2 linked regions of the Caldimonas brevitalea genome follow. The protein of the gene in region 1 interacts with the protein of each later gene in a pairwise test. Links are inferred from orthologs where the notes say so. Each region holds a gene or a part of one and is shown in the gene's direction. Other genes may lie near its edges.

Evidence for each region.
Region 2: the proteins of ftsA (region 1) and AAW51_RS00615 interact in binary tests that used the Escherichia coli proteins (3 or more experiments, as listed by UniProt). The link is inferred for Caldimonas brevitalea from one-to-one orthologs.

What each region holds. Positions count from the first base shown.
Region 1 is NZ_CP011371.1:1,334,259-1,337,171, forward strand. It holds ftsA (cell division protein FtsA), read left to right. Parts: upstream 1-798; coding sequence 799-2,028; downstream 2,029-2,913. Other genes in the region: AAW51_RS05895 (cell division protein FtsQ/DivIB), read left to right, coding at 1-791; ftsZ (cell division protein FtsZ), read left to right, coding at 2,135-2,913. UniProt on the Escherichia coli protein: Essential cell division protein that assists in the assembly of the Z ring. May serve as the principal membrane anchor for the Z ring.
Region 2 is NZ_CP011371.1:135,485-140,871, reverse strand. Bases 1-2,831 are described here. They hold AAW51_RS00615 (rod shape-determining protein), read left to right. Parts: upstream 1-809; coding sequence 810-1,853; downstream 1,854-2,831. Other genes in these bases: mreC (rod shape-determining protein MreC), read left to right, coding at 2,038-2,831; gatC (Asp-tRNA(Asn)/Glu-tRNA(Gln) amidotransferase subunit GatC), read right to left, coding at 235-534; gatA (Asp-tRNA(Asn)/Glu-tRNA(Gln) amidotransferase subunit GatA), read right to left, coding at 1-223. Outside these bases: more of mreC, read left to right, coding at 2,832-3,000; rod shape-determining protein MreD, read left to right, coding at 2,997-3,515; mrdA (penicillin-binding protein 2), read left to right, coding at 3,557-5,387. UniProt on the Escherichia coli protein: Forms membrane-associated dynamic filaments that are essential for cell shape determination. Acts by regulating cell wall synthesis and cell elongation, and thus cell shape.

The sequences.
Region 1 (2,913 bases):
CGACACCTCTGGACATCCGACTGATGAACGCGACCGCCGCCCTGCTCTACACGCTGGCGGCGCTCGGCTTCGTCTGGATGACCGTGTCGTGGGCCGCGCGTTGGCCGTTGTTTTCGATCCGCGCCATCCGCATCGAGGGCGACGTGACACGCAGCAGCGAAACGACCATCCGCGCCAATGCGACGCCCAAGCTGAGCGGCAATTTTTTCAGCATCGACCTGGAACGTACACGCCAGGCCTTCCAGTCGGTGCCCTGGGTGCGACGCGCCACGGTGATGCGGGTCTGGCCCAACCGGTTGCTGGTGCGGCTGGAAGAACACCGCGCCGCCGCCTACTGGGGCGAGAACCGGTTGGTCAACACCTACGGCGAGGTGTTCGAGGCCAACCTCGGCGATGTCGAAGACGACCGCCTGCCGACCTTGTCCGGGCCCGATGGCAGCTCCCGTCAGGTGCTTGAGATGGTGGCACCGGTGCAAACGGCCGTGCGGCGCATGGGCGCCGGCATCGAACGCCTGACGCTGTCGGACCGCGGCTCGTGGAAGGTGGCACTGGACAACGGCGCCGAACTCGAACTCGGCCGCGGCGAGGCCGGCGAGGTGCTGGCACGGCTGGACCGTTTCGTGACCTCGTGGCCCCAAGTGACCGAGCGCTACCCCGGGCCGCTCGAATACGCCGACCTGCGCCACCACAACGGCTATGCGGTGCGCATCGAGGGCATCACGACCGGTATCCCCGGCGGCGCGAAACCCGGCGCAAGACCCGGCTCCCCAGCCGGTGCGAATAGAAACTGAGAGCAAGATGGCCAAGGAATACAAAGATCTCGTTGTCGGCCTCGACATCGGCACGGCCAAGGTGATGGCGGTGGTGGCCGAGGTGTTGCCGAGCGGCGAGCTGCGCGTGGCCGGGCTGGGCGTGGCGCCGTCGCACGGGCTCAAGCGCGGCGTGGTGGTCAACATCGATGCGACGGTGCAGTCGATCCAGCAGGCGCTGAAAGAGGCCGAGATGATGGCCGACTGCAAGATCACGCGGGTCTACACCGGCATCACCGGCAGCCACATCCGCGGGCAGAACTCGACCGGCATGGTGATCGTGCGCGACAAGGAGGTCACGCCGATCGACGTCGCGCGGGTGGTCGAGACCGCCAAGGCCATCAACATCCCCAACGACCAGAAGCTGCTGCTGGTGGAGCCGCAGGAGTTCGTGATCGACGGCCACGAGGTCAAGGAGCCGATCGGCATGAGCGGTGGCCGCCTCGAGGTGAAGGTGCACATCGTCACCGGCGCACAGAGTGCGGCCGAGAACATCGTCAAGTGCGTGCGACGCTGCGGGCTCGAGGTCGAGCAGCTGGTGTTGAACCCCTCTGCGTCCAGCCTGTCGGTGTTGACCGAAGACGAGAAAGACCTGGGCGTGGCGCTGGTCGACATCGGCGCCGGCACCACTGACGTGGCGATCTTTACCGACGGCGCGATCCGCCACACCGCCGTGATTCCGATCGCGGGCGACCTGATCACGAGCGACATCGCGATGGCCTTGCGCACGCCGACCAAGGACGCCGAGGAGATCAAGGTCGATTTCGGCGTCGCCAAACAGCTGCTGGCCGACCCCGACGAACAGGTCGAAGTGCCTGGCCTCGGGGACCGGGCACCCCGCATGCTCTCGCGACAAGCATTGGCCGGCGTGATCGAGCCTCGCGTGGAAGAAATCTTTTCACTTGTGCATCAAGTCATCCGTGAGAGCGGCTACGAAGAGCTGCTGTCGTCCGGCATCGTGCTCGCCGGCGGATCGGCGGTGATGCCGGGGATGGTCGAGCTGGGCGAGGACATTTTTCTAAAACCGGTGCGCAAGGGGATCCCGACTTACTCGGGCGCACTGCACGACATGGTGGCCAACCCGCGCTCGGCCACGGTGATGGGACTCTTGGAGGAGGCGCGCCTTGCGCGTGTGCGCGGTCATCGGGCGGCTCAACAGGCCGGTTCGGTGAAGACGCTCTTTGGCCGGGTCAAGGACTGGTTTATCGGGAACTTCTGAGCGGCCGACCGCCGAGCGACGGGCCATGTACCCGCCGCCCAGGTCGATCCCGTTCATGTTTGATTGATGTGTGTGTAGGCAACTGCTAGTGACGAAGGAGGTCCAAATGCCTATTGAGATGATCGAAGAGTTCAATCTGGGTACCCAGATCAAGGTGATCGGTGTGGGCGGTGGCGGTGGCAACGCCGTGGACCACATGATTGCGCAGGGCGTGCAAGGTGTGGAATTCGTTGTGGCGAATACCGACGCTCAAGCCCTCAACCGTTCGACCGCCCACAAGCTGATCCAGCTGGGCACCACGGGCCTCGGCGCCGGCGCCAAACCCGAAGCCGGCAAGGCTGCGGCGGAAGAAGCCGTGGACCGCATCCGCGACTGCATCTCCGGCGCCAACATGCTGTTCATCACGGCCGGCATGGGCGGCGGCACCGGCACTGGTGCGGCACCGGTGATCGCGCGTGTCGCGAAGGAAATGGGCATCCTGACCGTCGGCGTGGTGACCAAGCCGTTCGAGTTCGAGGGCGGCCGCCGCATGAAGCAGGCCGACACCGGCCTGAACGAGCTGGAAGCGAATGTCGATTCGCTGATCGTGGTGCTCAACGAGAAGCTGCTCGAAGTGCTGGGCGATGATGTCACCCAGGACCAGGCGTTCGCACAGGCCAACGACGTGCTGAAGAACGCCGTGGGCGGCATCAGCGACATCATCCACATCCCCGGCCTCGTCAACGTCGACTTCGAAGACGTCAAGACGGTGATGAGCGAGCCGGGCAAGGCGATGATGGGCACCGCCATCGCGCAAGGCCCGGACCGCGCCCACAAGGCCGCCGAGGCCGCCGTGGCCTGCCCGCTGCTGGAAGGCATCGACCTGTCGGGCGCGCGCGGCGTGCT
Region 2 (5,387 bases), 1.2 Mb from region 1 along the record:
CGATCGGCACTCCCAGCAGCGGGCCCGTCTCACCACGCGCGCGGCGGGCGTCCGCGGCTTCGGCCTGGCGCAGGGCCACGGCCTCGTCGGTGCAGAGGAAAGCGCCCAACTGTTCGTGGGCGGCAACCCGTGCAAGCAGTTGCTTCGTCAGTTCGACGCTGGAGACGGCGCGGGCCTCGAGTTGGCGGGCCAGTTCGGCCACGCCCAGGTGGTGCAGGTCCATGGTCGGGCGCCTCACTCGATGACCTGGGGCACCAGGAACAGGCCGTCTTCGACCGCCGGGGCGCTGCGCTGGTTGGCGTCACGCTGGTCGGCCTCGGTGACGACGTCTTCGCGCAGCCGCAAGGCCACCTCTTGAACCGCCGACAGGGGGGTGTAGAGCGGTTCCACACCGCTGGTGTCGACCGCGCGCATGCGTTCGACGATGGAGAAGAAATCGTTGAGCTGATGCAGCATCGCCGCTTGTTCTTCGCCGCTCAGCTCCAGCCGGGCGAGGTGGGCGATACGGCCGACGTCTTCGGAAGTCAGTGCCATGTAAATTAGTTCGTTTTTGGGTGGTTCCCGCAAGGATCGGCGCGGGTGGGATCGGGTATTATCGCGCGTTATCCACAGCCGGCCAGGTCGCTACGCTTTGGGGGTCGCCCCGCCACCCCCGTCTGCGCGATCAGCGCCGGTTTCGTGCTGAAAAGCGCGCAAAAGGACACCTTCGACGTGCCCTGGAGCGGTCCCGGAGAAAACCCGAAAAATCCTTCGTCCCCCCGGCTGCAATGCCAGTTGCTCACAGCCAGGGCGGACTTTGACAAGCCAACATGTTCGAATCCATTCGTCGCTACTTTTCGACGGACCTCGCCATCGATCTGGGCACCGCGAACACGCTGATCTACGTGCGCGGCAAAGGCATCGTGCTGGACGAGCCCTCGGTGGTCGCCATCCGCCATGAAGGCGGCCCCAACGGCAAGAAAACGATCCAGGCGGTCGGCGCCGAAGCCAAGGCGATGCTCGGCAAAGTGCCGGGCAACATCGAAGCGATCCGCCCGATGAAAGACGGCGTCATCGCCGACTTCACCGTCACTGAGCAAATGCTCAAGCAGTTCATCAAGATGGTCCACCCGCGCTCGGTGCTGAAACCGAGCCCGCGCATCATCATCTGCGTGCCCTGCGGCTCCACCCAGGTCGAGCGGCGCGCCATCCGCGAGTCGGCGCTGGGCGCCGGTGCCTCCGAGGTCTACCTGATCGAAGAACCGATGGCCGCCGCGATCGGCGCCGGCCTGCCAGTGTCCGAAGCTTCCGGCTCGATGGTGGTCGACATCGGCGGCGGCACCACGGAAGTGGGGGTCGTGTCGCTCGGCGGCATGGTCTACAAGGGCAGCGTGCGGGTGGGCGGCGACAAGTTCGACGAAGCCATCATCAACTACATCCGCCGCAACTACGGCATGCTGATCGGCGAACCGACCGCCGAGGCCATCAAGAAAGAAATCGGCTCCGCCTTCCCCGGCTCCGAGGTCAAGGAGATGGAGGTCAAGGGCCGCAACCTGTCGGAGGGCGTGCCGCGCAGCTTCACGATTTCGAGCAACGAAATCCTCGAAGCGCTGACCGACCCGCTCAACCAGATCGTCTCCAGCGTCAAGAACGCACTCGAGCAAACGCCGCCCGAGCTGGGCGCCGACATCGCCGAGCGCGGCATGCTGCTGACCGGCGGCGGCGCGCTGCTGCGCGATCTCGACCGCCTGCTGGCCGAAGAAACCGGCCTGCCGGTGCTGGTGGCGGAAGATCCGCTGACCTGCGTCGTGCGTGGCTGCGGCATGGCGCTGGAGCGGATGGAACGGCTGGGGGCCATCTTCACGTCGGAGTGATGAACCCGTTCGAGCCGTATGCTTGTTGACGAGCCCGTCTGCCCCGGCCGGCGGAACTCCGGTACGGGTGCGCGGCTCGTACACCGGACCGACGCCCCGTCGCCGCACGGGCTGGCCACCTTGGATTTTTGCGTCGTGAGCGTCGCCACCCGGCGCCGCACTGCCTGACCTGCCTGCTGCTGCCATGCCACTCGGCACTCTCGACCGCACGCCGCCGCCCTTCTTCAAGCAAGGGCCGTCGGCGCTGACGCGTCTGATGTTTTTCTCGGCGCTCGCCTTCTTCCTGATGGTGGCCGACACGCGGCTCAACCTGACCCAGCCGCTGCGCGCGGTGGTGGCCACGGTGCTGCACCCGGCCCAGCGGGCCTTGCTGGTGCCGGTCGAAACCGCGCGCACCGGCGGTGACTACGTGCGCGGCCTGAACGAGGCCCGCGCCAAAGAGGCCGCCGCGCAGCGCCAGCTGTCGGAACAGGCGATGCGGGTGGCGCGCGTCGAGTTGCTCGAGAAAGAAAACGCGCGGCTGCGCGCGATGCTGGAACTGCGCCCCGCGCTGCCGGCCAAGACACGGGCGGCTGAGGTGCTGTACGACGCGCCCGACCCGTACAGCCGCAAGGTGGTGATCGACCTCGGCAGCGCCCAGGGGGTCGTGCGGGGCTCGCCGGTGATCGACGAGACCGGCGTGCTGGGGCAGGTGACCCGCGTCTATCCGCTGGCGTCCGAGGTCACCCTGCTGACCGACAAGGACGCCGTGATCCCGACGCTCAACGTGCGCACCTCGGCCCGCGGCATCGCCTACGGCGACGCCGTCAACGACGCGATGGAACTGCGCTTCATGGCAGCCAATGCCGACGTGCAGGAAGGCGACCTGTTGAGCACCTCCGGCGTCGACGGCGTCTACCCGCCCGGCCTGCCGGTGGCCCGGGTCGCCAAGGTCGACCGACGCGCCGATTCGGCCTTCGCCAAGATCGTGCTGACTCCCGTCAGCGCGCCGACCAGCGCCCGCCACGTGCTGGTGCTGCAACCGGTGGGCGACACCTTGCCGCCGCGGCCGCAGCCCGAGCCGGCGGCTGCCGCAACACCGCCGCCCGCCGCGTCCGCGCCCAAGGCGGCGGCCTCGGCGCCTGCCAGGAAAGGACCTGCCCGATGATGCCGCGTGGCTCCGACCAGCTGCTGTTGCCGGTCAACCCCGTCTTCATCTGGCTGTCGCTGCTGGCCGCGTTTGCGGTCAACCTGGTGCCGATGGGCAAGAGCACGTCGATGCCCGACCTGCTCGCGCTGACGCTGGTGTTCTGGAATGTGCACCAGCCGCGCCGCGTCGGTGTCGGCGCCGCCTTCACCTTCGGCGTGATGATGGATGTGCACCAGGCCGCCTTGCTGGGCCAACATGCACTGGCCTACACACTGCTGAGTTATTTCGCGATCACCATCCACCGGCGGCTGCTGTGGTTCCCGACGCTGTCGCAGGCGGTACAGATCCTGCCGCTGTTTTTTGCGGCGCACGCGGTTTCCGTGCTGATTCGACTGATTGCCGGCGACGTGTTTCCCGGCTGGGAACTGCTGCTGGCACCGGTATTCGAAGCACTGCTGTGGCCCATCGCCACCTGGTTGTTGCTGGCCCCGCAGCGGCGGCCGCCCGACCCCGACCAGAACCGCCCGCTGTAAGTGCGCCCGCGCCCGAGGCTTGAAGGGCGAGTAGTCCCCCGATGACCGAACTGAAAAACGTCGAACTCGAGCTGTCGCGCTTTCGCGCGAGGGTGCTGTTCGCCGCTGCGATGGTGCTGCTGGGCTTCGGCCTGGTGTTCGCCCGCCTCGCCTATCTGCAGGTGCTGCGCTACGACGAGCTGTCGACGCGGGCCGAGAACAACCGCATTTCGGTGGTGCCCATCGTGCCCAACCGCGGGCTGATCCTCGACCGCAACGGCGTCGTGCTCGCCAACAATTACTCGGCCTACACGCTGGAGCTGACGCCGTCGAAGCTGGCCGACCTGGACGCGACCATCGACGAGCTGGCGCAGGTGGTCAACGTCTCTGCAGCCGACCGGCGCCGCTTCAAGCGGCTGATGGAGGACTCGAAGAGCTTCGAGTCGCTGCCGCTGCGCACCCGGCTCAGCGACGAGGAGGTGGCACGTTTTGCGGTGCAGCGCTACCGCTTCCCGGGCGTCGACATCAAGGCGCGGCTGTTCCGCAACTATCCGCTGGGTGAGGTCGGCGCGCATGTGATCGGCTACATCGGCCGCATCAACCAGGCCGAGAAGGAAAAGATCGACGAGTCGGAAGACGCCGCCAACTACCGGGGCACCGACTACATCGGCAAGCTGGGCATCGAGCAGAGCTACGAGCGCGAGCTGCACGGCGTCACCGGCTTCGAGGAAGTCGAGACCAGCGCCGGCGGGCGGGCGGTGCGGCGGCTGCGTTCCAGCCCGGCCACGCCGGGCAACACCGTGGTGCTGTCGATCGACATCAAGCTGCAGGCCCTGGTGGAGCAGCTGTACGGCAACCGCCGCGGGGCGCTGGTGGCCATCGACCCCAAGACCGGCGAGGTGCTGGCCTTCGTCAGCAAGCCCAGCTTCGACCCCAATCTGTTCGTCGACGGCATCGACGTCGAGAACTGGAAAGCGCTCAACGAGTCGATCGACAAGCCGCTGCTGAACCGCGCCTTGCGCGGCACCTATCCGCCGGGCTCGACCTTCAAGCCCTTCATGGCGATGGCGGCGCTCAACTCGGGCAAGCGCGGCCCGCACCAGGTCATCTTCGACGGTGGTTCGTTCATGTTCGGCAACCACCGCTTCCGCAGCCACGGCGACGGTGGCCTCGGCATGGTCGACATGCACCGCTCCATCGTCAAATCGAGCAACGTCTACTACTACTCGCTGGCCAACGAGATGGGCGTCGACCTGATGTACGAGCAGCTGGCCCCGTTCGGCTTCGGCCAGCTGACCGGCATCGACATCGAGGGTGAGGTGCGCGGGGTGCTGCCGTCCACCGCGTGGAAGCGCAAAGCCTACAAGCGCCCCGAGCAGCAGAAATGGTATGCCGGCGAAACCATCTCGCTGGGCATCGGCCAGGGCTACAACAACTTCACGATGCTGCAGCTGGCGAACGCGATGGCGACGCTGGTGGCCGGGGGCGAGCGGCATCGACCGCACCTGGTGCGCGAGATCCGCGACGTGGTCAGCCGCGAGCGCCGGGCGGTGGGTGTCGAACACATCGAGCCGCTCGACCTGAAACCCGAGCACGTCGACGTGATCCGCCGGGCCATGTACGGCGTGACGCAAGAGGGCACCTCCACCCGTGTCTTCATGGGGGCGCCCTACCAGAGCGGCGGCAAGACCGGCACCGCGCAGGCTGTCGGCGTGCGCCAGAACGAAAAGTACAACGCGTCGCGCCTGGCCGAGTACCTGCGCGACCACTCGCTCTACACGGCCTTCGCACCGGTGGACGACCCGAAGATCGCACTGGCGGTCATCGTCGAGAACGCCGGCTTCGGCGCGCAGGCGGCGGCCCCGATCGCGCGCCGCGTGCTCGACTACTGGT